Regions from separate parts of the Sinobacterium caligoides genome, predicted to be linked through region 3. Evidence: riboswitches for the same ligand, from Rfam matches in the RefSeq annotation. Region 3 holds a riboswitch; each other region holds the start of a gene.
What was found. Region 3 has a riboswitch for cobalamin ahead of EDC56_RS03730 (ribonucleoside-diphosphate reductase subunit alpha). Riboswitches for the same ligand answer to the same signal wherever they lie in the genome.
Positions count from the first base shown of each region.

Region 1: it holds a riboswitch for cobalamin, as region 3 does, so the genes downstream of both, EDC56_RS08405 (TonB-dependent receptor plug domain-containing protein) here and EDC56_RS03730 (ribonucleoside-diphosphate reductase subunit alpha) in region 3, are expected to answer to the same signal.
Region 2: it holds a riboswitch for cobalamin, as region 3 does, so the genes downstream of both, EDC56_RS02040 (CbtB domain-containing protein) here and EDC56_RS03730 (ribonucleoside-diphosphate reductase subunit alpha) in region 3, are expected to answer to the same signal.
Region 4: it holds a riboswitch for cobalamin, as region 3 does, so the genes downstream of both, EDC56_RS03080 (TonB-dependent receptor) here and EDC56_RS03730 (ribonucleoside-diphosphate reductase subunit alpha) in region 3, are expected to answer to the same signal.

Region 1 is NZ_RKHR01000004.1:380,420-387,842, forward strand. It holds gene EDC56_RS08385 (DUF481 domain-containing protein) at 1-977, opposite strand, end outside; gene EDC56_RS08390 (AmpG family muropeptide MFS transporter) at 1,047-2,384, opposite strand; gene EDC56_RS08395 (YajQ family cyclic di-GMP-binding protein) at 2,530-3,012, opposite strand; gene EDC56_RS08400 (ketopantoate reductase family protein) at 3,171-4,097, shown strand; cobalamin riboswitch at 4,164-4,311, shown strand; gene EDC56_RS08405 (TonB-dependent receptor plug domain-containing protein) at 4,453-6,390, shown strand; gene bluB (5,6-dimethylbenzimidazole synthase) at 6,502-7,161, shown strand; gene EDC56_RS08415 (cobyric acid synthase) at 7,258-7,423, shown strand, end outside.
Region 2 is NZ_RKHR01000003.1:413,764-421,186, forward strand. It holds gene EDC56_RS02030 (ATP-binding protein) at 1-1,588, opposite strand, end outside; gene EDC56_RS02035 (CbtA family protein) at 1,551-2,321, opposite strand; gene EDC56_RS02040 (CbtB domain-containing protein) at 2,445-2,627, opposite strand; cobalamin riboswitch at 2,660-2,853, opposite strand; gene EDC56_RS02050 (TetR/AcrR family transcriptional regulator) at 3,422-4,009, opposite strand; gene EDC56_RS02055 (Yip1 family protein) at 4,617-5,225, opposite strand; gene pepD (beta-Ala-His dipeptidase) at 5,524-6,981, opposite strand; gene EDC56_RS19365 (hypothetical protein) at 7,226-7,423, shown strand.
Region 3 is NZ_RKHR01000003.1:817,743-825,165, reverse strand. It holds gene EDC56_RS03755 (pyridoxamine 5'-phosphate oxidase family protein) at 60-674, opposite strand; gene pdxR (MocR-like pyridoxine biosynthesis transcription factor PdxR) at 771-2,222, shown strand; gene EDC56_RS03745 (hypothetical protein) at 2,433-2,819, shown strand; gene EDC56_RS03740 (LysR family transcriptional regulator) at 2,911-3,825, opposite strand; gene rhtB (homoserine/homoserine lactone efflux protein) at 3,989-4,612, shown strand; cobalamin riboswitch at 4,718-5,003, shown strand; gene EDC56_RS03730 (ribonucleoside-diphosphate reductase subunit alpha) at 5,257-7,423, shown strand, end outside.
Region 4 is NZ_RKHR01000003.1:661,636-669,058, forward strand. It holds gene EDC56_RS03055 (sodium:solute symporter family protein) at 1-308, opposite strand, end outside; gene EDC56_RS03060 (DUF4212 domain-containing protein) at 318-584, opposite strand; gene EDC56_RS03065 (DUF3050 domain-containing protein) at 1,556-2,395, shown strand; gene EDC56_RS03070 (NAD-dependent epimerase/dehydratase family protein) at 2,732-3,775, shown strand; gene EDC56_RS03075 (GNAT family N-acetyltransferase) at 3,911-4,159, opposite strand; cobalamin riboswitch at 4,634-4,802, shown strand; gene EDC56_RS03080 (TonB-dependent receptor) at 4,943-7,078, shown strand; gene EDC56_RS03085 (ABC transporter ATP-binding protein) at 7,090-7,423, shown strand, end outside.

The DNA of each region.
Region 1 (7,423 bases), on a different contig from region 3:
GTCGCAGGCGGTTGGCCGTCATAATCAAGCTGCAGGCTAACGAAGGCGCTCAACCTGTCGCTAATCGGGTAGCTGACACCACCGTATGCCGACACTTCCCAATCTGAACTATCGAGCATAGAAACAAAGTACTCGTGCTTATAGAACAGATCCGGTCCCTTATCTCGCCCCTGAAGGTACCAGTGATAATTGGTCGCCCAGCGAAACGCTGGCCGATTACGGTCCTCCTCCGCAATATGGTAGGTTTCACGTAGATAGTTAATACCCGCTTCCATCGACAGCTCGACAAACTCAGTCTCCCAGAACTGATAACCAAAACCCACACCGGCAACATAACGCGATTCAATATCTTTAAAGTCATCACTCGAGACACTGGTATTCGCGGAGAGGAACCACACCGGGGTCAGAAACTTATTGTACTGATAGCTCAATAGCTGACGCTTATCGGTCTGCTCTTCATCATCGGTTTCAATGCGGTATTCACCACTAATAATATGCCGAGTATCGACGAGACGAATACTCTCTTCGGCACTTACGTTAACATCGAGCTCTTCCTTGTTGCCATGCGAGCTCTCCGCCGACAAACGAATAAAGCCAGTATAACTGGTCGGGACCGGCTGTGGTGGCCCGTCCACTGCCGCCGCCGTCGCCTCCTCAATATCCGCAAACGCTAATACGGTCAGCGTATATTGGCTACACTGTAGCCATTGCCTCGAGTCTTCGTAGAAAGGGCGACAGCCATACAGTCGCGGGGAGTCCGTAATATCAACGTCAAAGCGCTCTTCACTACTCACCGCCTTTACGTTGGTCAAGTCGATACTTAACTCACCAAAACTCTCACTGGACCACGATAGAGAATCACCCAGCACAGCCGTCATCTTGCCGCTGATGCGGTCGCCATTTTTCATCCACAACGTATCTGCCATCACCAAGGAAGGTAACAATAGTAGTAATAGAATATATTGCTGCCAGCGCACCACCTAACCTCGCGTTGTGGCGGAGAAGATACCCGCATATAACATTATCAGCACAACCCCAACATCAACCTAATTCGCCTCACCGTCGCCATCTACTAGCTGCTTTTCATCGGCCTCACGCCGTTGCCCCCAGGGAGCAACCCAAAAAAGCAGCACCATACCCGGTACCGCCAACAAGGTACAGATGAAAAAGAAGTGCGTATAGCCAATACCGCCGACCGCTCCGAAGATACTATAGAAAACACCGTCAGTAGGGCTGACCCCTTCAATCAATACACCCGCCAAAAGACCGGCAAAAATCTTGGGGATCGAAAACAACGATGTCAGCAACGCCAGCTGTGTGGCGGTGAAGTTTTTATTGGTGCAAGAAGCAATAAAGGCCATCAGCGCTGCCGATCCGAGCCCAACCCCCAGATACTCGAATGCAACGACGACGCCCAAGGCGTAAACGTTGGCACCAATCTCACTGAGCGCTGCAAACCCTAGGATCGTCGCCATCTGAATAAAACCAAACAGCCATAGCGACTTGTTAATTCCTACACGATACATCACCAAACCACCGATAAAACCGCCAATAATCATTGACCACAAGCCAACGACCTTTGCGACGGTACCGATCACCGACATGCTGAAACCAAGATCAATATAAAAAGGCGTGGATAACGCAGTCGCCACCACGTCACCGAATTTATAGAAGAAGATAAATGCTAGGATCAACAAGCCGGTTTTGAAACCATCACGCTGAAAAAAGTCTTTGAAGGGTTCAACAACGGCCTCACGCAACGACTTCGGCGGCTCGATGTCTTGCTCCACCTCCCGAATAAATAATGTCTGCAACACCCCTACCAGCATAAACAACGAAATAATAATAAACACCATCGGCCACGGCATGAAATCGGCTAATATCAAGCCCAAGCCACCAGGAATGAAGCCCGATAAACGATAAGCGTTGGCGTAGTATGAGTTACCTAAGCCCAACTCTTCATCCGGCAACAGCTCACGTCGATAGGCATCGAGCACAACATCTTGCGAGGCAGAGAAGAATCCCACCATCAACCCCACATAGAGCACAATACGCTCATCGATCCTTGGGTCCAGTAACGCGAGCAGACACATCGAGCCCAGTAGCAGGAACTGTGATATCAGCATCCAGCCCCGTCGCCGCCCTAAAAACGGCGGAATATAACGATCGAGGAAAGGTGCCCAGAGGTACTTAAAGGAAAATGGCAGGAAGACTATCGAGAAAAAACCGATTGTCTTGAGGTCGACCCCTGAATCTCGTAACCAAGCGGGTACCAGCTGAGAAAGAAAATACAACGGCAGGCCAGAGGAAAAACCATTGAAGAGGCAGATCATCATCCTCTTATTTAATAAGAGCTCTTTCAAGCTCAACTTTTTTTCTTTCATAACCTTCCTAGGGGTGCGTAATTGCCGGCTGCATTACGCACCGCCTAATTAATGTAAGCCAATAGCCACTGTTCGCTCAACAACGTTTTACAACCAGCTGCTGTCAAAGCCACTTTTCAGCGCCGCCCTGCGAGGCGGCAAGCCGTTAATCACGGAAATTTTTAAACTGTAATGGCTGATCTAACTCTTCGCCGCGCAATAACGCCATGATCTGCTGCAAGTCATCGCGTTTCTTGCCCTCCACACGCACTTGTTGGTCCTGAATTGTCGACTTCACCTTCATTTTAGTGTCTTTAATCAACTTGCAGATCTTGCGACAGACGTCGGTTTCTAGCCCATCTTTAAAGGTGGCCAGCTGTCGACACGTCATACCAGACTGCGTCATGTCACCCAGTTCCATCGCAGCGGGGTCGATCTTACATTTATGCAGCGTACCAATCAGGATATCGCCCAGCTGTGTCACCTGGAATTCCGCCTCCGCTTGCATGGTCACCACGAGGCCGTCGAGTTGGAAGCTGGCATCCGCCCCCTTAAAATCGAAGCGGGTCTCGATCACCCGTCGAGCCTGATCAACGGCATTGGTTAGCTGGTGCTTATCAACTTCAGAGATAACGTCAAAACTGGGCATATTGTCACACCTTTTCACTGTAATTATCAAAAGATCACCCGCTGCACTGCTGCAACAGGTACTGGCATCGCTCAGTTACTGCCGCTACTATGGCCCCTGCAACATAACCCCGTGAAACGACGGCGGTTACCATCATCGGGCAAGATCAGGGGTAGCATATGCAGCACTGGGTAATTATTGGCGGCGGTGCCATCGGTTGTCTATGGGCCGCCAGTTTACAACAACAGCATATTGCCGCAAGCCTCGTGGTCAGGAATAATGACGCTTTAACGCGCTATCGCACCGCCGGTGGCATTAGCCTACAACGCTCGACGACGACATTTCAATGCCAGCCAACAGCCTACACAGCAGTACAGTACGACCATCCCATCGACCGCCTGATCATCGCCACTAAGGCTCAGCATACCGCCCAAGCACTTGCCAGCGTAGCATCACGCTTAACCGATGACTGCATCATCCTGAGCCTACAGAACGGCATGGGCCAACAGCAGCACATCCTCGACCACTACCCTAATGCTCGACTCTATTGTGGTGTCAGCACCGACGGTGCTTATCTGCAATCGCCCTTTCATGTGGTACATGCCGGCGCAGGTACCACACGCATTGGTCGCTACCCAGAAAACGCTCACGACACCCCAGAGACTAGCGCGCTGATCGCCGAGCTGCCAACCGACGTGTTAACTATCTGCGCCGATCAACACATCGAACGACAGCTGTGGCAGAAGCTGGCCATCAACTGCCTAATCAACCCCCTCACCGCCCTCTATCGCTGCCATAACGGGGAGTTGATCAACCACCCCCAAGCTCGCCCACGACTCGAACAACTCGCTGAAGAGCTCGATCGTATTATCGCCGCCGAAGGCCTTGCAGAGCTCGTTCCCGCCGCTCTATCGACCGCCTTAAACGTGGCGAAGATCACCGCCGCCAATCGCTCATCGATGTTCGCTGACGTACTTGCGGGACGTGACACCGAGATCAACTTTATTACCGGCTACCTCTGCCAACGAGCCGCGCAACACAACATAAAAGTCCCGTGTAACCAAAAGGTGTTAGACGACATCAGATTGCTCAAGCCTAACGCTTAACCCATGTCGCCGACAATTGACCAGAACCGGCACTCCCGGTATAGTCGCCGCCACTGAACGAGGAATTATCCAGTAATCATAGATGACACTGATAATCTCAGGGAAACAGGTACCGGCTTCGCGCCCTCATTCCTGTGCTGCCCCCGCAACGGTAGGCCGATACTCTAATAAGAGTAAAGGCGAGCCCGACACCTGCCCTCGACAGTTATCCATAACGATGACGCGGAGGGCCTCATCGCAGAATTCCACTCCGGTAGTAAGCCGTCAGTGTCTGCCTTTCCCCCGCCCAATCCGTTAGTAACGAATTCGCATCATTAAAGCGAATCACAACACTAGACCTTGATTGGGATTGACCATGAAACACACATTACTTGCTCTACCTTTGGCGATTGTTAGCGCCAATGCCCTGTTAGCCAATACAACCTTAGCCAGCGAAGCTCCAGAAGAAATCATGGAGGAAATGGTCGTCGTCGGCAACCGCATCGCAACCCCCATCAGCAAAGTTTTGGCCCCTGTCACCGTTATTGATAAAGATGATATCAATCGCCGCCAGCCTCCTTCTTTAGGTGCGCTATTGGCCACGACACCTGGTGTCAATATGGTACAGAGTGGTAGTACCGGTGCACAAACGGCACTCATGATTCGCGGCTCGAAAACAGCGCAATCCGTGGTACTACTGGACGGTCTTCGCATTGGCTCCGCAACAACAGGCTCCACAGCCTATCAATATATTGACCCAGAGAGTATCGATCGCGTCGAAATAGTCCGCGGCGCGCGCTCCAGCCTGTATGGTGCCGATGCTGTTGGCGGTGTTATTCAGCTATTTACCAATGATGGCACGGCGAGTGAAGACTATAGTAAAGCCATTATCAAACAGAGCTATGGCTCACATAACACACTCAGTAGCGTCCTCGGTATCAAAGGGCAGCAAGATGATACTTTTTATCAATTATCCGCCTCACATCACGAGGGCGAAGGCTTCGACAGCACGGCTGAAAAGGGCAACGGTAACGATGACAAGGACGCATTTCGCAACACCAGCATAACGGCCTCATTGGGCAAGCACTTCGGCGAAAATTTCACATTGAAGGGTAGCTTCTACCAGTCCAAGGGGAAAAGTGAATACGATATCAATAAACCCACAGACTCTAAGTACAACCCTCTACCGACAAGCACGCATATCAATCCTTATACTGACTACCTTGTTCAAGCTGCCTCAATAAAAGCCTCACTACAAGCCACTGAAAACTGGCGTACAGAATTGGTGTTTGGCGGCAGTAAAGACGGCAACGTTAGCAAAGACAGTTTCTCCGAAGAGAACAATAACGTATTAGCCCTAGCATCAAAGTTCAACACTCAGCGTTACTTTGCCAGCTGGCTCAACGAAATCACCATCACCAATCAGCAACGAATCATCGCCGGTATCGACACCCAATATGACAAGATCGATACAAGCGACAACTACGATAAAGACAATCGATACAACAACGCCGTCTACGCACAATACGAAGTGGATTTTTCACGCAGCCAGCTCTCCCTCTCTGCCCGCAGCGACGACAACAGCACCTACGGACGTAACAACACCGGCCACGCCGAGTTTGGCTTTGACCTGACAGACAACATCAATATCGTCACCAGCGTAGGTACCGCCTTCCGTGCACCGAGCTTCAACGATTTATATTACCCTAATGACGGCGGGTCTAAAGGCAACCCAGACATCACACCAGAGACTTCAACCAATAAAGAATTCTCTATTCGTGGCGACTACGATGTCGTCGACTGGCAGGTCAACCTTTTCCACAACAACGTTGACGACCTGATTGAGTGGGGCTACAACCCCGAGACATTCTACTCTCAACCAGAAAATATCAGTAAAGCAACCCTCAAAGGCTATGAGCTTATCGCTACGACCGAGTTTTATCAGTGGAAATTAAACGCCAACTACACGCGACTGATGGCCGAGAATGACAACACAGGTAAAACCTTACAAAATCGACCAGAGCACTCCGCCGACATCGACTTAAGCCGAACACTGAATGATTGGACGTTCACTATCGAGCAGCAAATTCGCTCCTCATCCTATAGCGATCGTGCAAATAACAACGAACTATCAGGCTACGGCTTGACACACCTACGCCTCAGCTACGCTATCAACCCAGAGTGGCAAGTAACTGCTGCATTAAATAACATTTTTGACAAAGAATATTATACCAATGCTGATTTCTATAATATCAATTACAACAACGACGGTTTCAACACGCTGCTGAGCGTCGCCTACACCCCTAGCTGGTAATCACTGGCACACAACCGCGCCGCTACTGAACTGGCGGCCGGTTTACTCTATACTAAGCCGTCACTGTCATTGTCAGTGGCGGCTTTTCATTTTTCTTCGGGTCCACACTTTATGAGCAAACATCGCTATTCCGATATCGAACGTGACGCCGTCTATAAGGCGATCTTCGAACGCCGCGATATGCGCCACTTCACCTCCGAGGCGGTTGACCCGGCCGTTTTACAGCGTCTACTCGTTGCTGCTCACCATGCCCCAAGCGTCGGCTTCATGCAGCCCTGGCGTTTTATTCGCATCACCGATCGCGCCCTGCGCGGGCAGCTCTACGATGCCTTTGCCGAAGAGGTACAGCGCACCGCCGAGCAGCTCAGCGAGAAATCCCAGGCCGTCAGAGGGCTCAAACTCGAAGGCATTCGCGAAGCCGGGGAGATTCTCGTCGTCACCCTGCAGGATCGCCGCGACCAATATGTACTAGGGCGCCGCACCATGCCGGAGATGGACCTGGCCTCCGCCAGCTGCGCCATCCAAAATATGTGGCTGGCCGCCCGCGCCGAAGGCCTCGGCCTCGGCTGGGTTTCGATCTTCGAGCCCGATACCCTGCGTGAGCTACTGAGCATCCCCGACGGTGCCTCCCCCATCGCCATCCTCTGTATCGGTCATGTCGATGAATTCTACCCCGAGCCGATGCTCGCCACCGAAAACTGGCGACAGCGTCTCGACATCGAACAGGTGGTGATGGAGAACCAATGGCAAGACGATGACTTCGAACAGTGAGCTTAACCCTATCCTGCGGCAGCTAGGCATCTGCGCCTATCTCCTCCGCACACTCAAACACTATGCTGCGCCGCTCCGGCGCCCCGAAACGAGCCAATGACCACCATGCAGGACGCCAACCGTTCTATTCCCACGCTGATGGTACAAGGTACCACCAGCGACGCCGGCAAGAGTGTACTGACGACCGCACTCTGCCGTGCGCTTTACAATCGCGGCTACCGCATCGCACCGTTTAAGCCACAGAATATGGCGCTCAACAGCG
Region 2 (7,423 bases), 400 kb from region 3:
ATAGCGTTAATTGCGCAGCAGCCTGCTGCAACATCTTGCGCAACGGCGTACCGCCACCTGCTTCAATATTATCGATAAAATCACGGCATTTTTTTCGAGCTTTAGCGCGCCCGAGCAATGTCTCGACGCTCTCATTACCGAAACCAATTAAAGCAATCTGTTCTCGGCGTAGATAAGCCTTATCCATCACCGCTAGCGCAGCTTCTTTCGCAACAGCCAAACCCTGGCCTAATAATACGGAGGCAGAAGTATCAATTAATAAAAGGTGCAACTTAGACTGACCGCTACGCTGTGGTTTACATCGTAGTTTTGGTGGCCACCGCCCTGCACTCTTTCGTAAAGATCCTGGCCAGTCCACCCGTTTGCTTATAGCACGCCCCAATCTCTGACCACCAATAGAGGCGCCCTTTCCTCGCCCAACATAGTCAGCCACAGCAGCCGAGCTACGAGTGAAAGTATCATCGTTAATCCTAACTGGTACGCCTAGACTCACTTGTCGCTGCAAAGACATACTCCCCCACTCCCCACTTGCATCATCGCTCTCACCTTGTAGGTCACTACCATCAGGCTGACTCCCCGTAGACAGGCCTTGCTGTGGTGACTGTTGTAGAGATTGCTGTTGGGACTGCTGTTGGAGCCGCTCCTGAGGTCGCTCTTTCGGTTTGGAAAATGGAGGAGGGCTAGGGGGGCTGGGGGGCGTTATCACTTGACGACGATGACAAAGTACCAATTCCTCAACGGCCTCGATATCAACCAGCTCAACTAGACTTGATTTGCGCCATGCAGCATGTGCCATCGCCGCTCTACACCAAACAATATCAGCGCGTAGCCCATCGACCCCCGCTGCGATCGCTCGCTCGGCAATTTGTAAACGTAGAGCATCCGCACATTGCACATTGATAACCCGACTGCGAGCCTCGCTCAGACGCTCAGCCAACGAATACTGTTGATCGGCATAATGCGCAAGAAACTGCTGAGGATCACCATCAAAGCGCTCACGTAAACGGACAATTTCCACTCGTTGAGCCGGATCGTAGTCATTAGTTAATTCCACACATAAACCAAAACGGTCTTGTAATTGTGCTCGTAGTTCCCCCTCATCAGGGTTCATCGTACCAAGCAACATGAATTTTGCGGCATGCGAATGACTAATAGCGTCACGCTCGACCACATTGACGCCTGAGGCCGCAACATCCAGCAATAAATCAACCAATGGGTCCGCCAACAGGTTAACCTCGTCGACATAGAGCACCCCACCGTGCGCTTTAGCCAATAACCCCGGAGCAAACTTCACCTTTTTGTTATCTAGAACCTGCTGTAGATCGAGACTACCGACCAACATTTCCTCGCTAGCGCCCAGCGGCAGCGTCACAAAAGACGGTACTCGCTCATTCTGAGACGGCAAAATATCAGCGACAGCACGCGACAATGTTGACTTAGCCAGACCTCGTGGCCCACTAATTAAAACCCCACCAATAGCCGGCTCAATTGCAGCCAAAAGTAGGGCCAATTTAAATGGGGACTGCCCTACAACGGCTGAAAACGGGTAATCAGGCACGAGCTTCCAGTGCCACACTGGCTGATGCACTGACAATTCGCTTTACGGCCCAGGCCGCAGCTACACCAAGCACAAGCCAAAACACTAGGTTTGCCGCGCCACTAGCCCACAAGAATTCTTCATGCAAACTGTTGAGTGCAGCTAACGCAACAGGATCTGGGTGCGAGAACATCGGTGCATCAGCGTGCGGGGCTCCCAAGATAAAAGGCAGCGCCAGCAATAATGGCGCAATAAATTTACTAACAAACGGACCATAAAACAAAACAAGCAAAGCCATTGCACTGCACACAGTTGCCAACAGCCACCACGTTTGACGATTTTCTATCGCTGCCGCTTCTGCGCCTGGTATTTCTGGCGGAAGCCCCAAACCCGGGATAACAAACAAAGCAAGAAAGCCGCCCACCCCCCAAATCGCACCTTTGAGTAAATTAAGTTGAGCGACACCCTGTGCGCTTAACTGTGTCATCACGGCCATAAGGACGGCGGAAAAACCAACTCCAGCCAATACATTAGAGAGCAAGCTATAAAGAGTACGCTCGGTGCCATCTTCTGGCGCCCAAGCCTCTTCGTCATGATGATGACCTATAACAGCCTCACCGTGCTCATGCTCATGCTCATGTACAACAGCCGGCTCATCAGCCACCTCATAAGCTTCTGCAGCAAAAATAATAGGGGCAACACTGAGCTGCTGGACAATAGTTAAAACGAGACCCGCCAACAAACCTACCAAAATGGCATTAAAAATAATTCCACGAAATATCATGATATTTTTCCACTAGCAATCGCTCGCAAAACGCGAGACAAGAAATATTTAAAATTTTAAGCTCTCAACTAACAACGGCAAAAACCACCCGAAAAGGTGGTGAGCGCTATTGCAGAAAGTGACTTAATGGCAAGGAAAGGCCAAAGAGTGGCGCGTGTCATGCGCCGCATTATGGGCTGCATCCATGGGTGCAAAACCAACGGCAAACAATACTAGAATACCGAAAATAGCTGCACCGAAAGCTTGCGCTAGTGAAGAAGATTTTACTGAAGCAGCCGATTGCTGCTCAACAACATGTGAAGACATAGATATAGCCTCTGCACCCACCGTGCAATGATAAAGGAAAGAATTAACAGGCCGGTCTTCGGGCTCAAAAAGGTTATATAACGTCGCCTGTGCCTTCCCAGATTTTTTCCAGTGGCAGATACAGACTACTCTTTTTTACCGATGCGGGGGCAGCGTTGGGATTGTCTTACGACCACCAAACTTCCCGATTATCCCATCACTGGGCACCTATTATTGTATGATCCGGGAATTCTACTTAGGGTAGTAAGTATAATCAAGCACTAACATTGGGAGTGAGCGTCAGAGCCTATGCAGATAATAAATATTTTTATCCACCTTATTGCTCGAGTGTAAAATACCGACAGCCACCCCTTGCTTCGCCAAACGCTGGTTAAGCTCACTCGAATAAAGTACAGACCTAAAGTGCCGATAGCTTAACTCCTCCGTTGAAAAAAGCTGTCGATATAGAGCAGGCAAAGTGAATGATATGCCCTCTTCTCGCTGGTCAAAACCCTCTAAACGGCCACTTAAACCTGATTCAACCAGCCCCTCAAAAAATCGATAAATCCGTGCCTGCATAAAAAGCTCGAGTAAATTGGCAAGCGGGCATTGTATGTACTTCGGGAGCAAAAATACAACCACCAACTCAGAGCTTTCAGGGTCTCAGCCGCATAAAACAGTCGCCATACAAAAATTCTTTTTATACATCAAGACTCTATTTTTTGACTTTAAAGGCCTTACTTGTTGTTTCTCACCACATAGTGAAATAGCAAAACAAAACAAGCCCCCTAGTAAGAACCTCTATAAAAATAAACTCAACGCAATAACATTTTTAGCATCTGACGACAGCTTTCCTTTCTAATTTCTACCGACTGTACTTCAACGACAACAAAACCAAAGGCAGCAGTCATGATTCGCTTCAATAGCTGTGGCGCACTACACTCTGCCGTTAGCTCAAGGCTTTTTTGCGCCTCAGCTATATTCTCACACAAGAACACACAAACCTCGTTGTCATCCCAGCCCGTTTTAGCCGGGTGACGAAGCATGAAACCAAAGACCTCTCTCCTTAAGCGCTCAGGCGTTTGCTCAAGCAATTCGAAAACGGCATCGAGCATACGATAGACAAACTCAATACCTGTAGCATCGCCCGCATGCCTACGCATCAGGGTTAATGCTCGCCGCTGAATCTGCCACTCCAACTCACGAAGAAAATCCTCTTTAGTCGCAAAATTGGCATAGATTGTCGGCCTCGTCACACCAGCTTTTTTTGCCACTGTATCAATACGCAACTGCGACAAGCCAACCTCTGCAATCTCTTCCAGTGCCGCAGAGAATATCGCCTTCCTGGTCTGCAAGCGCTGCTGCTCGCGCTTAGAGAGTGCAGACACATCTCGATCCACCATGACTTCACCTCGAGAACATCATCAAATTCAAACGATGGCAAACATGATTTCACCACCCTCCCATCAATCACCTTGCAGCGACAGTGTTGACAGTTTACACATGTAAAGACCACATCCCAAACATCATCAACAAAAAATCGGCATATTTCGATAAATCAACCAATCAGCGCACAATGTAAAGGTCATCAACGCCGAACATCCTGAGCCACTATACCTGTAGCCTTCATAGCCTTCTGTTTACCTATAATAGATAGAGTACGACATTGCCATGCATAACGTCCGCATACACTGCGTGCCGAGTTAAGGGTACCGCTTCTGCTTCTATTCAATATTAGCTTCATCTTCATCTCCAGCGTCATAGTGGCGATCAGCCTTCAGCTTCAAACCAATCTTATTAGATCGTCTTAAAGCTACTCGACAAAGCACATCACTGAAAATTTTATTTCAAGATAACTCCATCACTTAAAAAAATAACCTTTTATTTCAACAACAAAGATATGATCAACCTCCAGCAAGAATAAAAGACACAACTAATCTCTCTGCTTTCACCTCAGTAGAGCAAAAAAAAGTGGCCAACAGGCCACCCAAAGGGGATCCCTATACAAGCTCAGCCCGACACATATTGCGGCCCAACACCCACCGACCAAAGAATGACGGTGCCGACACGCATCGTCACCAATAAAACCAAAGCGACCGTCACTACAGATGACGAGTACATAAAGGCGCGTTCCTTCTCAATCGCCATCAAGATTGGCATACCGCGATAAATCAAAAAGATAGAATAAGCACCTGCGACCATCATCATCGCTGCATTAAACCAAATTGATGGGTACACACCTGCAGCCCCCGCCAACATTATCGGCGTAGTACTATAGACAGAAAGCGCCATACCATGGTGACTATTAACCTCACCATCGGAGTAGGTTCCCGCCATCCAATTAATAAACATACCAAAGATCCAAATCCCCACAAGCGCCGCCACATAACTTAGACCACAGAGCACCAATGCGCTGCGCTCAGATAGCTGCACAACATCACCACCCGCTATCGACCACCCCACCTCTGTCACGCCATAATAAAAACACAGCGTAGGCACGATAACTAACAGCGGCACATGTGTCATGTATTCGGCCAGCATCGATCTATTTTGCTTACGGATAGAGTCCCATTCTTTAATGGGGTGAGTAAAAATACCAACGGTATGATCTAATATCATGGGCGCTCTCCAGTCTTATGGTGAGCTGTAGCTCCACACAATCCCCTTGTGCGACAACGTAGCGACAGCGAATACAAACTCTCACTTATTTAAGAAAAACGACAACAAACAGAAATCTACAATTACAGGAATGAAAGATTTATCAGGGTCGCATTTCAACCACCAGACCAATAAATCATCGTGCTATACAGTTTAGACCAAACCGTAGGGTTTGCGTATGAAGTGAGCTGCACACTGTAGTGCAGCCCTTAGCCATTCAGCTCCGTGAACGACTAAGGATTAAGACGTAGCTAGCGGGTTAGTTAAGCGATGCTAAAGTAGCGACTAATAGACGCCACATCGTATCAACTGTCGACACCTCTACTCGCTCTTGCGGAGAGTGTGCACCGGTAATATTCGGACCAAAAGAAATCATCTGCCAGTTTGGGTACTTAGCACCCAACAAACCACACTCTAAGCCAGCATGAATCATCTCTATCTTCGCCGGCTCACCCAGCTCAGCCAGGTGTATCGCTTCCATCTGCTTCAATAGCGCACTCTGCAGATCGGGCTTCCAACCCGGGTATTCATTTTCGCACACCACCGCGGCCACAGGACTTAAGTGAGCTGCGATCATCTCACACGTTTTATCTCGCGAACCGTCATCAAAGCTGCGCACTAAGATATTGATATCAATCTGATCCTGCTGCGTCTTAATCACCCCCATATTAGATGAGGTTTCGACACGCTCTGGCGCACCTTGACACATTTCAAGCGGGCCGTTAGGCAGAGCAACCAAAGTACGGAGCAGCTGCTTTTTCTGTTCCGAACTGAGTACCGCTTCAGGTACCTCACAGCCCTCTAACTGCAATGAAAACGACTCACCAGGGTGATTAAAGCGAGCGCAACACTCGTCACGAAAGCCTGCTACTAAAGCCTTAAGCACCGTTATGTCTGCCTCGGCCACAGTAAGAACTGCCTTGGCACGACGAGGTATGGCATTACGTACGGAACCTGAATCAACGGACGCCAACTCACACGAGGCCGGCAGCTTAGCCAATAAAGCGGTCAACAGTAACGCTGCATTACCTCGTTGATCGTTGATGTCGAGCCCCGAGTGACCGCCACGCAACCCATCGAGAGACAATGAATAAGCCACCTGCCCTGCTTTAGCAGGCTGAAGCTGCAGGCTAACAACGGCATTGACATCCTTGCCCCCGGCACAGCCCACATAGAGCTCACCCTCCTCTTCTGTATCGAGGTTCAACAAGTAATCGCCATTCAACGCACCAGGCTGCAAGCCATGTGCCCCTTCCATACCCGACTCTTCATTGATAGTGAACAACGCCTCCAATGGGCCATGCACCATATCATCACTCATCAAGACCGCTAGCGCTGCCGCAACGCCAATACCGTTATCCGCACCCAGCGTCGTACCATCAGCCATCACCCAACCATCTTGCTGCAGCAACGAGATAGGGTCACGCTGAAAGTCGTGAGAGGAGTCCGGACACTTCTGCGGCACCATATCTATGTGCCCCTGCAAGATAACCCCGGGGCGGCCTTCCATCCCCTCAGTAGCAGGCTTGCACGCCAGCACATTACCGACATCGTCCCGCCACACACGCAAGCCTTTACCTTCCAGCAAGTTAACAATCGTTTGTGCCAGTGCCTCTTCGTGATATGAGGGGTGGGGAATTGAGCAAATTAACTGAAAGTACTCCCAAACCTTATGGCTTGGACAGCTAGAGGCAAGCAGCGCGGGGTTTAACGACATAATAATCTCTCAAATTCTAAACAGTTTGATTCATCTTTCACTAGCCTGGCAAGTTGTGCCATGTGCAATATCAGAAATATTGTAATCATTAATAATTAGCAGCTAGGTTAAATAGCTTCCATATAAACACGCACCAAACAAGCACTACCTCAATCGCTATATTTCCCCATAACCTTAGTGCTATCATTAGCCTATAAGTCGCGCCGCTCTGCAGTCGCGCCACCATTCACATAGGGCTGTAGATATGACCGAATTGAGTAAAAAGTGGCACACGCCAGAACAAATGAAACCCAACAAGTTTCTCGATATCGTTCTTGTCATCGCAGACAACTTCGACCACAAACATCTTGGCACCTATAATGGGAAAGACTTTGAGGCCTGTATCGACGGCCAATGGCAAGTCGTAGAGAACGTCAGCCACTGGCACAAGCTAAAAAAATAA
Region 3 (7,423 bases):
TTAAAACAGGGCAGCTCAGCCGCTATTGGCTAGCTGCCCTAAAACCGACTTGTTGACAGTTATCCTTGATGAAAGGGACAGGTCGGTTTTACGCCATGCCACACCGGTAAGGTTAGGTCGGCGGCATTCTCATTGGGTCCACCTGTTCGGCTTTTATAGCTGCCTTCGTTGATCTGTAGCTGCATGAGAGCAGTCCCTTTACGCTCCTGCGCACTCGGTGGGCGAACATGATCCCAGCGACCTTCTTCTAAGTCATTTATTAGTAGTGAAAATACTCGGTCGAACTGTTGTGGGTCGGTGATTCTTTTACCGCTGCAGTAGAGTACGGCAGAGCGGAAGTTAGCGCTGTGATGGTAGGCGGATTTTGCCATTACCCACTCGCTGCATTCGGCAATGGAGAGGCAAAATTCATCGCCTTGCTCTAACATTTTTTGCAATCGACTCTTGTTGGCGACGTGAAAATACAGTGCTTCGTCAACTCGCCATATTGTCATTGGGATGATAACGGGGCGCCCGTCGAGAACAAACCCCATGTGCCCTAGCTTTAAATCGTCGACTAATTGAAGGACAAGGGCTTTGTCATAGCTGGCGCGACCGACGCCGCGTTTGATGGTGCTGTGTGGGCTTCGAGCTAGTTGATCGATAGTTTGGGGGCTGTTTTTGGGGGCTGCCACAGTCACTTCCTCTTCTTTGTGATGAATGTTATGGGCATTATTTATTCATACCGGTACTATAGAAAGGTCCAGTTTTAATCACACTATGGTGCCGCTTTGGAGTTACCTTCTCTCGATGATATAACCTTTGATGCCAATGCCTCTCTACAGGCGCAATTACATGCGCAAATTGTACAAAGAATCTATAGCGGTAGATTACCTCCCGGGACCAAGTTGCCGGCATCGCGGCGCCTGTCATTACAGCTTGGGGTGAGTCGTAATACTGTGTTGTTGGTTATCGAACAGCTAAAGGCAGAAGGCTTTGTCGAGAGTCATAGTGGCCGAGGTGTTTATATTGAGAAAACGTTGCCTGTCCAGCGCTCGGCTATGCCATTGTCGGCGGGTGATCGCCTGCTGAATTTGCCTGAGCTGTCTGCTTTTGCACAGTCGTTGTCTCAGCTGAGCTTTCGGGGGCATGAGGCGTCGCTGCCGTTTACGCCAGGCATCCCCGACCTAAAAGCGTTTCCGACTAAGGTATGGGCTCGTCTACTGCGTCGACACCAGGATAGGACGGTGCTGATGGGGTTTGATGGTGATCAGGGCTATGCACCGTTGCGGGAGGCCTTAGCGCAGTATTTATCTTTGTCGAGGGGGTTGCGCTGTGATGCGAGTCAGATAGTGATCACCCAAGGTGGTCAGCAGGCTCTGTCTTTATGTGCGCAAGTATTGCTTAACCCCGGTGATTCCGTACTTGTTGAGAACCCGGGGTATCGGGGAGCGGAACAGGCTTTTCAAGCACATCAAGCTAAGTTATTGGGCGTTCCTGTCGGTGATCGAGGTGTTACCGTGCAGGCATTGATGGATATGCCCGCATCGGCACGGATTATGTACCTTACGCCAACACATCAATACCCCATGGGCGGTATCATGCCTGCTGCTGAACGTTTAAAACTGCTCAATTGGGCGGCAAGAGAGCAGGTTTGGTTGATTGAAGATGATTACGATAGTGAGTTTCACTATATGAGCAAGCCGATAGCGGCACTGCAAGGCATGGCGGTTCAAACTCCGGTGATTTATTTAGGCAGCTTCAGTAAAACGCTTTTTCCCGCTTTGCGATTGGGCTATTTGGTGGTTCCAAAGCCGTTAGTGGCGAGTTTTGCCCAGGTAAAGGGCTTTATGTCGGGTGAGACGGCATTGCTGCATCAAGCCGTCGTCGCAGACTTTATTGTCGAGGGACACTTTGTTCGTCACTTGAGGCGGATGAGAGTACTTTATCAACAGAAGTGGCAGCATTTTTCAGGGCTGTTAACAAGCGAATTGAGTGGGCTCGCTATACCGGTGGCAGAAAGTGCTGGGATGCACTTGGTGATAGAGACGCCAGGTGTGGATGACGAAGAGTTGGCGGTAGCTTTTCATGCGTCGGGTTATGGCTGTAGCGCTCTTTCTTCGTACTATCTTGATGATGTTAAGAGGTCGGGCTTAGTGTTAGGTTTTGCTTACACAACACAAGCTCAGCGCGTTGATGCGGTGGAGAGGTTGCGTGAGTTACTTATTGAACGATTAAAATAATAGATTGCTTGTTTTGACATAGTTTAACTTAACTAAATCGCTGACTATTCAATTGATCAGTGGACAAGCTTTTTCCAGAGATATCGTCATCTGTTGGCAATATATTATTGTTATCTTGCGATGCAGTAATAGGCTGCTATGAGTTTTTTAGTTGTTTTTTGTCTCTCATTCAAACAGACGAATCTTAAAAACTTTAATAGGTGTTTAATCGTGGTGTTGCTAAATGTCATCACAAATCAATGCATGGAAGCATTTAGTGGCGGTGTGGTTTCGCCTTATAAAATATTATGGAGCTTGTTAATGAAGGGAAATAAATTATTTTTCCGGCTGCGATGTACACCAGTTGAAGGCGCGGATAGTCACTCATCGGTTGTTGATCGTGCTAATTTTACAACGTTGGCTGCTATGATTTTAGAAAAGTGCCGATATTATTTCTTGATTTTGGAAGGTTGGTTTATTTATGAGGATGTGGTGGTTGGAGGTGTACATAGGACTAACGTCGGTGAACCGTCTGCGAGGAAGGTTGCTGAGCCTTATAGAATGAGTGAAGAGGAAATTGATGCCGTGATTTGCTACCTCTGTCTGAGCAGTTTGTAAATCCATGGGTAAGTAAAGGTTATCCTTTAAAGAAAGCGAATTATTCAGCCTTAAGTCATGATCAATGGTGATGTTACTGGCTATGCTGTAATTACTTCGCGGCTATCTTTTCCGCGATAAAACGTACGAAAGCCTGTAGATGAGGTGGTTGATGGCGGCTGGCAGCGTAGAGTAGCCAGAGGTCACCGCTGTACGCCGTCTGTGGGTTCCAGTCCGGGAGTAGTTGAATAATTTTCCCGGAGCTAATGGCTGCTTCTGCGACAAAGCGAGGCAGGATCGCGATGCCAATATCTTGCTGTGCGGCATCGAGTCTCGCACCAGTATGGTTGGCGATGTAACGTCCTTGTACCTGCACGACATGACTTGCTTGGCCGCGTTTGAAACGCCACTTTGAGTCACCGGGCTCCTGGCCAATGGAGAGGCAACTGTGTGATTCAAGATCCTGCGGTTTTTGCGGCGTGCCCCGTTCAGCAAGGTAGCGTGGTGATGCACAGACGACGAAGTCGATGTTGAGCAGCTTGCGTCCCATTAGTCCCGGTGGTGGTGTCTGGGTCATGCGAAGTTGTATATCGATGTCGTTGTCGATCATGTCGAGCTCAATATCATCGAGGGTGAGCTGTACGTCAACTTGAGGATAGAGACGTAGGAATTCTGCAATGTGCGGATGAATGATATAGAGACCGGTAGCCTTTGGGGCAGAAATCCTCAGTAGCCCTTTTGCCTGTTCGGTATATTGCTTGGTGCAGTCAACGGCTGCGACGGCGGCAGACTCCATCTCTAAGCAGCGTTGATAGACGGCCTCACCGCTATCGCTGAGACGGAGCTTACGCGTCGTGCGCAATAACAGGCAAACGTCGAGAGCCTCTTCTAATTTTTTGATACTTCGGCTTATCGAGGAGGGGGAGCTGCCTAGCTGACGGGCCGCCTCGGAGAAGCTACCCGTTTTCACAACGCGGACGAAGACGGCCATTTCGTGTAGTAAGTGAATCGCTTTATTTGTGCTCACAGCGCAAAAGCCTTTTCTATTGGTGACGTATTATCATCAATCTACCTTGCACGTATACTTCGCGCAAGTTTTTCACCTGTGCTTGAAGATACAGCTTGCCCTTCTAGGGCGTTGCTTTGAGCCATGGTGAGGGTTGGAGTGATGGGTAAGTCTGAGGTGCATAATGGATTTTAATGTCTGGGTTAGTTTTTTTCTTGCTTGTATGGTGTTGTCGTTATCGCCGGGTGCTGGTGCGGTGAACAGTATGTCAAATACCATGAACTATGGCTTTAAGATGAGCTTTATTGCCAATCTTGGTCTGCAGCTTGGCAATGCTTTTAATATACTGGTTGTCGGGTTGGGGCTGGGTATGCTGTTGGCGCAGTCGGCCTTTGCTTTCACGGTTATTAAGTGGATGGGGGTGAGCTACCTGATTTACCTGGGGTATCGTAAGTTTACTGAGACGACAAGTTTTGATTTGGCTGAGGGGCAGGGGCGGCCTAGTTCAGTGTCATCGCTGCTTGCCCAGTCGTTCGTCGTTAATGTGACAAACCCTAAGGCGATTGTTTTTTGGGTGGCGCTATTACCCCAGTTTTTACTGCCAGGGCGTCCTCAGTTTCCGCAGGTGATGACTATGGGGGGAACAATGATAGCAGTCGATATGACGGTAATGATGGGCTACGCTTGGCTGGCGAGTAAGCTGGTTAAATTGATTAAGAATGAGCGCCATATTCGTTTGCAAAACCGTATTTTTGGTAGCCTGTTCATCGCTGCCGGCTCGCTACTGGCCATCGCCAGTCATCATTGAGCCGCTGTTATGTCACAGCCCGGCGCCTTCTGTAGAGCTTAGAAGACAGCTGTTACTTCAGGCTTTACATTAGATGGAATAGCCTATATTGTGTCGGTGCTTTGATTTTTGCGCACATGTTGTGGTTTCCGCCAGGAGACATGGCATGTATACAGCGTAAGACGAAGAGGGAATCCGGTGTGAATCCGGAACTGACGCGCAGCGGTATGGGAGAACGAACGCGACACGAGTGCAAGTTATCGCCAAAGCATTGGCTGCTGACACTCAGGCACTGTTGATCAACGATCAATGGGAAGCCGTCGCTGTAGGTGATTGTGTGGGACGATAGAGATTATCGGCTTTCATAAACTCGCTCCTGAGTCCGAAGACCTGTCAAAGTGCCTATTGCGACAGACAAACTAACGGTCTGCCAATGGGGATATCATGCCTTCGCGAAACAGGTGATGAGAAGACACCCTGCGCATCATTGACGATGCCGTAGTCGCCTCGACTATGGTCGTTCGTTTGCCAGTACTGTGTGATTCGGTCTCAGCCTGTTGGGCGTAATACTGAGTTTACTGTGAGTGTGTTGTTCTCTTCGCCGCGTCTATGACGTGTTATCGCGGAGGGAGTTAACGATACGCGGTATTACACAGGTGATGATCATGTCTCAGCAGCTTAACAGCTACTCCGAACCGACTATTCAAGTTATTAAACGCAACGGCCAGCCGGCACCTTATCAAGCTAGCAAAATCGCTACGGCTATCACTAAGGCGATTTTAGCGGTAGAGGGGCAGGCCGCCTCAGGCTCTAGCCGAGTTAAGCAGACGGTAGACCAGTTGGTCGATGAGATCGGCCAACGTATTAGCCGCTACCGCCCCGACGGCGGGGCGGTGAATATTGAAGAAATACAAGACCAGGTTGAGCTGGGTTTGATGCGCAAGGAGCTACACAAAGTCGCGAGGGCTTACGTACTCTACAGGGAGGAGCATGCGTATCGTCGTACGGAACAAGAACAAGAGCAGGCTCAGATCGGTATTCGGGTTGCCCATGCCGATGGTTCCGAGTCGTTGTTGAATCGAGGGCGTTTGAGCGCTGTGATTGGTTGGGCCTGTAGTGGCTTGGACGATGTTGATGTGGCCCGGCTGTTAAACGACGCCGAGGGGAACCTCTACCATGGTATTAAGCAGCAAGATGTGGCGACAGCGTTGATTATGGCGGCCCGCTCCTTGATCGATGAAGAGCCGAATTATTCACAAGTCACCGCACGCTTGTTGTTGGAGGCTCTGCGGGAGGAGGTGCAAGGCTTTCTCGCTGTTGATGAAGTTTCTGCTGGCGCGGTTGGCCTGGAGGCGATGTATTACCCGCAGACACTATTGGCCTCGATTGAGCGGGGTATTACCTTGGAGTTGTTGTCGCCGGAGCTACTCTGCTTCGATTTGGCGCGATTGGGCGAAGCCATTAAGCCGGAGCGTGATCTGCAGTTTACCTATCTTGGCCTGCAGACGCTTTATGACCGCTATTTTTTGCACTGGCGTGAGAGTCGCCTAGAGTTGCCGCAGGTCTTCTTTATGCGTGTCGCCATGGGCTTGGCGTTACATGAGCAGGATCGAGATCAGCGGGCGATTGAATTTTATGAGCTGCTCTCATCGTTTGATTATATGTGTTCGACACCGACATTATTTAACGCAGGGAGTAAGCGCCCGCAGTTGTCGTCGTGTTATTTGAGTACTGTGCCCGATGATTTAGGGGGGATTTATGATGCGATTAAAGATAACGCTTTGTTATCGAAGTGGGCCGGGGGTTTAGGTAACGACTGGACGCCTGTGCGAGCAATGGGTTCGGTAATTAAAGGGACTAACGGTCAGTCTCAGGGAGTGGTGCCTTTTTTGAAGGTCGTTAACGATAGTGCTGTTGCCGTCAATCAAGGAGGTAAGCGTAAAGGCGCTGTCTGCGCCTATCTTGAATGCTGGCATCTCGATATCGAAGAATTCTTAGACCTGCGTAAAAATACCGGTGATGAGCGTCGGCGTACCCACGATATGAATAGCGCTAATTGGATACCGGATCTGTTCATGCAGCGGGTATTTGAGGATAAATCGTGGACGCTGTTTTCGCCAAGTGATGTGCCTGAGTTGCATGATCTATACGGCCAGGCGTTTGTTGAGCGCTATCATCACTATGAGGCGATGGCCGAGCGTGGTGAGATAACGCTGTGTAAAACGGTACCAGCCAAGCAGCTGTGGCGAAAAATGCTAGCGTCATTATTTGAGACGGGGCACCCATGGATCACCTTTAAAGACCCGTGCAATATCCGATCGCCACAGCAACATGTTGGGGTGGTGCACTCCTCGAACCTCTGTACCGAGATTACGTTGAATACAGCCTCGGATGAGATTGCAGTCTGTAATCTCGGCTCGGTTAACTTGTCGAACCATATTGTAAATGGCGAGCTGGATCGAGAACGTTTACGAAAAACCATTCATTCTGCAATAAGGTTGCTCGATAACGTTATTGATATTAATTATTATGCGGTCAAAGAGGCGAGAAACTCTAACCTTAAGCATCGTCCCATTGGTATGGGAGTGATGGGGTTTCAAGATGCGCTCTATCAACTCGGTTATTGTTATGGCAGTGTTGAGGCCGTGCAGTTTGCCGATTTGTCGATGGAGCTTATTAGTTATCATGCTATCGAGGCATCGGCACAGCTCGCCAAGGAACGTGGTTGTTATGAAAGCTATCAGGGCTCGCTGTGGCAGCAGGGTGTATTGCCGATTGACTCTCTACAGCTTCTGCGCGAGCAGCGCGGTGAGAGTTACGCCATATTAGACG
Region 4 (7,423 bases), 160 kb from region 3:
ACAGTAAACTTGCCGTATTTACGCAGATAGGGGGCCAATAACATAGCCAGCAAGACGAACCCGCCCGTCCAGCCCATCAGAAAAACAGAACCACCATACCCCAGGAACGCAATCAACCCTGCCATACTAATAAACGACGCCGCCGACATCCAATCCGCCGCCGTCGCCATGCCGTTTGCAATCGGGTGAATACCACCACCGGCAACGTAAAATTCTTTTGTTGAGTCCGCCCTCGCCCAGATAGCAATGGCGATATATACAGCAAAAGTTAAACCCACCACGAGATAGGTTAAAGTCTGAAGTTCCATCATCATCCCCTATTCTTCGTGAACGCCATATTTGCGATCGAGCCGAGCCATTTGCCATGAGTAGACAAAGATCAGCACTACAAAACTATAAATTGAGCCCTGTTGCGCAAACCAGAAGCCTAGCTTATAACCGCCAAGCCGGAATTGATTAAGCTCTTCAACGAATAAAATGCCGCAACCGAATGATACGACGAACCACACCACGAGTAACTTGACCATCAATACAAGGTTCTCACGCCAATACGCCTTTGCATCCTGATCGCTATTAAAAGCCATTGCTGCCCTTCCTCTGCACCTTACAACGGTACATTATTATTGTGACAATACGGCTGTCTGAATACCCCATAGACCTAGCCGCTCCTCTTCCTGAGAGCTACATTATGCATGAGCTTGCCATGGCGGAACAACCGCATTTTCAAGCAATAATAGCTTTAATTAAACCATCGATTAAAGCAGTAAACAGAAACTAGCAATCAATAGCGGTATATAGCTCTAGCTAACATGCAACCTTCCTTTAAAGCAAAGTTAAGGGAGGTGAGCACCCACCAACAAGCCGATCAGTATAGCCAGCAAACAGGACACCGCTTCAAACAGCGGCCAACATAGACTGCAGCCCCAAACATGAACTTTATGTTACAAAAAAATAAGTTTTAAAAAAACAAGTGAAAGCTCAGCAAGATGTCTATACTTAAGTTACTTAAAATTTAAATAATTTTTCTTTCCTGATAAGACCAATTATATATACTATAAAAATAACAATGAAACCTAACCATTATAAATCCAACACAGCATGAGCGAGCAACCTGCAATGGTTATTTATACATACTTCTTGTGCGACTTCAGCAATACAAAAAGGGTAGCCACTTTACAGCCCTATACACTTAATGGCTTCTAGAATATGCTTCACTAGCTGGCTAATTAAGTGGCACAGAGGTGCCATATTGAAACCTATTTATTATTTCGTTATCGCCAATGGAGGGTGAAAACAACTGTTTAAAGCACCAAGGTCAGCAAGAACCAAGGAATAAACGCCATTCCGTGAGACTTATTGACCTCGCCTTATAAAACAGAGTTGTTAAAAATGAGATATGTAGCGATAAACGTCAGGGATCTAAAGATCAAACAACATACTACACTGCCAGCAAAAAAAAGCGCCAAGCTGATAGCGTTCAAATACTGACAACAAGAAGAAAGGAAGCAATACGCCACACAACAACGTTACAACTACATTAACTTTAAGGATTAATATGAATATTGAGAATAATATAGCTGAAACGAGAAAACATCTTACCGCCCACAAAATCTACGAAAGCATTTCTTCAGTTGACGATCTAAGAATATTTATGTCTGCCCACGTATTTGCCGTTTGGGACTTTATGAGCCTTGCTAAAAGGCTGCAAACCTCGATGACATGCACGGTACTACCTTGGCAAACACCTTCAGACCCCTTTGCTGCCCGCCTGATCAATGAGATTATTTTCTATGAAGAAACGGACATAGATCACAACGGTCAGCCAGGCAGTCATCTCGACATGTATCTATCAGCCATGCGTGAAATCGGTGCGGATACCAGCCTCTTTGACAGTTTCACCCATGCACTCACGCACGGTAAAGATGTACCAGAAGCTTTAGCTTGTGCCAATGTTCCGCACTACATCGCGCACTTTGTCACCAATAACATCCACTGTGCAATCGAGGGACAGTTAGAAGAAGTAGCCAGCAGCTTCTTATTTGGCCGTGAAGACGCTATCCCTGACATGTTCACTCTGTTTTTGGAGAAGTGGAAAGTTGATCGCAAAGAAATCCCCGCCCTCGTCTATTATCTAGAGCGCCACATCGACCTGGATGGCGACGAGCATGGACCTGCCGCCCATAAAATCCTCAACAACTTAATCGGTGATGACAAAGCCAAAGAAGAGCGCGCCTCACAATCGGCCATCAACGCGATCAGTGATAGAGTGGGCCTCTGGGACGGCATCCTGTTAGACATCGAAAAGTCGAGAGAAAAAGCAGAAGCGAGTAAAAAAGATAAGATATCACTGGACTATATAAAACAACCTGATAGTGCCATCTCCGAACGAGTATAAGACTACCCGTTAGCGCCCCCCTTAGGGTATACACCATGAACACTATTAAAACGGAGCTTGCCTCCGTTTTTTTCTGCCTGCCACTCTTGCTAGGCGCACTCGGCAACCATCATGAAAAAACAACAACCAGCAGAAAAATACCGGCACCACCAAGCTACCACACGACCTTAGACGTCCCCTTACCCCCTATTAAGGTGGCTTATCGAAACATAGCACCTCAAAAGCTAAAAAATGCCGAAACAACATACCCAAAAAGCAATATTGCCTCATCACAAGGCCCATAATACATAAACAATGTTATGACCCAAACCAACAACAGAACAGGACGCTCTTACTGTGAACGACTTAACCAAGAACCCCGTTATGGTGACGGGAGCAACAGGCTACGTTGCCGGATGGCTAATTAAACAACTGCTCGAGATGGGCTGCACCGTACACGCTTGCGTACGTAACCCTGATGACGAGAGAAAGCTTGCGCCGTTAAAAAGCCTAACTAACGAACCTCAACGCCTGCGTTTTTTTAAGACGGACCTACTTGATGAGGGCTCATACCAGCAAGCGATGAAGGGCTGTTCAGTCGTATTCCATACCGCCTCCCCTTTTACCATCATTGTAGACGACCCACAGCGTGACCTAGTCGACCCTGCAGTCAAGGGCACTATCAATGTATTGAATACCGTCAATGACACCCCCAGCGTAGAACGTGTTGTGTTAACCAGTTCTGTTGCGGCGATTTACAGCGATAACATCGATGCACTGACACTGCCCAAGCAAACCTTTACTGAAGAGCATTGGAATGAGCACAGCTCATTACAACACAACCCCTATGCCTATTCGAAGACGGTGGCCGAGAAGTCTGCCTGGCAGCAGGTAAAGAAGCAGAGACGGTGGGACTTAGTCGTCATAAACCCCTCCTTCGTTGTCGGCCCGGCGCTCGGTGCAGCAGTCACTTCAGACAGTTTTGACGTGGTCAAGAAATTGGGTGATGGTACACTCAAGTTCGGCGCACCTCATACCGGCATAGGCCTTGTCGATGTACAAGACGTCGCTAACGCCCACATCCAAGCAGCCATTCGACCCGAAGCTGCTGGCCGCTACATCGTCTCAGCACTGAATAGCCACCTGTTAGAGATGGCTGACTTCCTACGCCCCAACTACGGCACCAGCTACCCGCTACCTAAATCCAAAACACCAAAATTCCTCGCCTGGCTGCTGGGACCCATGGTAGGCACCACCCGCAAGTCCATCTCACGTAATCTAGGCTATTCCTGGAAGGCAGATAATAGCAAAAGCAAGCAAGAACTTGGCATTGAGTATCGTAGCATCTCTGAGGCAATCAATGCCATGTTTGCCCAGCTTGAGAGTAACAACCAACTGTAAGCAGAGCGCGCAATGATCATTCATGGCTTCGGTCATTGCGACCTCATGCCTCTTTACAACATTAAGACTCTACAGCTGTTTTTTACGCGACTCCGGTAACGCTATTAATAGCCTAGAAATAAGTGCTTACGTTGGCTATCGCACAAACTCATCAAGCTCAGCATTACCTAACTTATAAAGCATATGCACCTTATCGAGCCCGTGCCCATAGCCATCTTTCTCTATCTTTATAACTGTAAAGTTATGCTTTTTATAAAAATCAACCGTGTGCTGCGACGTATCGATCAGCACATCGACCTGCTGAAAGTTTCTCCCTATGTTGGCCAGCCTATACTTCAAAAGAAAAGTTCCGATGGATTGACCATGGCAGTCATTATCAACCATCCCTCAGCAAAGCCCAACGATTTCTCCAAGACTCTCATAGCCGCCACATGCTACAGCTTCACCCTTTCTTAAAATTACAAAATATGAAGCATTAGATGACATAGAATCTAAGTACAACTGGAAATCTACAAGCTCCTCGGATGAGAAAAACTTTCCACTATTACTTTTGAATATCCTTAAACAATCACTTCTATATTTTTCATTATAATTTACGACTTCCACCTATCCCCCTCAGTACACCTTACACATTCAACAGCGAGCGTAACGAAGTCATAGCCATATTACTAGCGACTTTGAATACTGTAGTTATAGCAAGCCTAGATATAGTAAGTCTTGTTATTCTACCGATGACCATTAATTAAGCCCACGATAACTGGGGCAACAATATATGAAAATTAATTTTATCTAAAAACTCAACACAACCACCGAATGATGCACATCAATAAATTTTGCGTACACAAAACGACTGTGTTAGGATTTCGCGCATCTTGAGGTGCCTATTGTCAATTTTTAACGATTGATTGGATAGGTTAAATGGGAAGATGGTGCGTTTCGATATCTTTATCTAAACAATGCCAACGCTGCCCCCGCAACGGTAATCACTCTGTGAAAGCCCGACACCTGCCTCGCGATACGATGAATATGAAGCGGAGGGCTTCATAGAGCTGCTATGCACTGAATACGTCGAGTGAACGACCTTTTCATTCTGCATGCTATGTACATTATCTCTATTTCCCCTCCCTCATTCGCGCTTTTATGCTATTTGACGATTGAGGTTGCACAGTGATCAATAAGAATAAATTTATTAACAATAGCCTTGGGTTATTGCTGCCAATATCCGCCAGTGCCTTTGCTGAAACTATACCGCTAGAAGAAGTTGAGGTGGAGGGTAAAAGATACCTGAATACCTTACACCTGAAAGATACCAATAGCGCTTCTAATCGCCTCGGCCTAAAGAGCATGGATATACCGGGCAGTGTAGACATCATCAGCAAACAAGACATTGCCCTCAAAGCAGATTATTCCCCCCTGTCTGCCGTAACACGCTCTGCAGGCTTTGCCGCTACAGCCAGCCCAGGCAACGGCGGCACCTCCATGGCAGTCCGTGGTTTTAACGGTCATAGCTCTGTCGTACAGACCTATGACGGTACCCGCTTATACGTTGGCGCTGGTACCGTCACCTTTCCAGCAGACACCTGGACACTTGAGAGAGTCGAAGTATTACGAGGGCCAGGCTCTGTTATCAACGGTGTTGGAGCGATAGGGGCGACCATCAACTATGTGCCTAAATCTCCCCAGTTTGGCAGCGTACGTAACGAACTGGATGTTACCGCAGGCAGCTTTGGTCTACTCCGCCTCGCTATAGGCTCAGGCGGCGGCATCAGCGATGACCTTGCCTACCGAGTTGACGCTGTCAGCCACAAGAGTGATGGCGATGTTGACGATGCAGATGAGCAGCGCTCTGTATTTGCAGGCTCACTACACTGGCAAGCCACAGATAACCTCGATATAAAGCTCAGTGTTGACTATGCCGACATTGATGCCTCAACCTATTGGGGTACCCCTTTAATCGATGGCAAAGTTGATCAACGTATTCGAAAAAATAATTACAATATCAAAGACGGTATCGTTAACTATGAAGATTTATGGCCACGCTTAAATGCTCAATGGCAGATCAATGATAACGCAACCCTCAGAAGTGATAGCTATTACCTAATGGCAAATCGACACTGGCGTAATGTTGAAAGCTATAGCTTTAACCCGGATAGCGGGCAGGTAGATAGGGCGTACTACCTAGAGATTCTCCACGATCAAACACAGCTAGGTAATCGATCTGATATGTTATTCGAGTTCGATACTGCAGGCATGGCAAATCGCCTCAGTGTCGGCGCAGAAGTTAATCGTATCGACTTTACCCACAAGAATAACCGTAGTTACGGTGGCACAACATCGGTAGACTTACTTAACCCGTTAGCAGGAAAGTGGGCAGACGGCGTCGAATACCGTACCAGCAAAGACTTCAGTTCTGAAACAATGCACTATGCGATTTTTATTGATGAACACATTCAGATCAACGATCAGTTCAGCCTGGTAGGCGGCCTGCGCCACGACAGTATCGACTTTGATCGCAATGACGTTGCCCGCAGCAATGGCCCAGAACACGCCGAACCCTATGCCGTTATTAACGACGACTTATCAGGCACCAGCTGGCGCTTTGGCGCGGTATATCAGCCACAAGAGAATATCAGCCTCTATGCACAAGCCAGTAAAGCGGTGGACTCCGTGCAATCTATTCTCACCGCTAGCACACCCAACATGAAACTTGCAGAAGGCAAACAACTAGAGGTTGGCCTGAAACAAATATTAATGAATGACAACCTGCAATACACCGTCGCTTTGTTTGATATCCGCAAAGACAATCTACTCGCTAACGATGCTTTTGGTCAGTCGAGTCAAATCGGCGAACAACGCTCAAAGGGCATCGAACTTGAAGTGTTTATGCGCCTTAGTGACACCCTGAACATTAGTATGAACAGCGCATTCACCGATGCTGAATACGAGCACTACAAAAAATCCAGCGGCGACGCTATCAGGGACTACAGCGGCAATACACCTAAGGATGTGCCAGAACAAACCGCTAACCTTTGGCTTGATTGGCGGTTTATACAAGATTGGGCATTCAGCGGCGGCGCACGTTACGTAGGCACTCGCTTTGTCGGTGACGATAATAGCGCTAAATTGCCTTCTTACACCGTCTACGATGCCAGTTTGCAATGGCATATTGATGAAGATTTACAGCTGACCTTGCGCGGCAAGAACCTTAGCGACGAAACCGATTATGTACTCGCGCCCTATGGTGACCAATGGATACTCGCTGAGGGTCGCAGCGCTGAGTTAGGCCTGCATTATAACTTCTAAAGGAGATCACAATGGCTCAGCACGCTGGGCCATTCTCACACATGACGTACCCCTTTCATCTACGAACACATGCCCTTAATTGGAGCAATAAAAGCCGCTCAGGCTTTGCCCTTGAGCAGATTAACTTTAATGCTCGTCAATCACGTTTTATCGGCCTATTAGGCCCTAATGGTAGCGGCAAAACCACCCTGCTACGCTGCCTCTATCGTGGCCTAACAGTTCCTCCCAACTCGGTGATGCTCGACGACCAAGACCTCACACGCTTTAGTCGCCAGGCATTGGCAAAGAAAATAGCCGTGGTGTTTCAGCAACAACCTGAGGAAATTTCACTCAGCGTTGATGAGG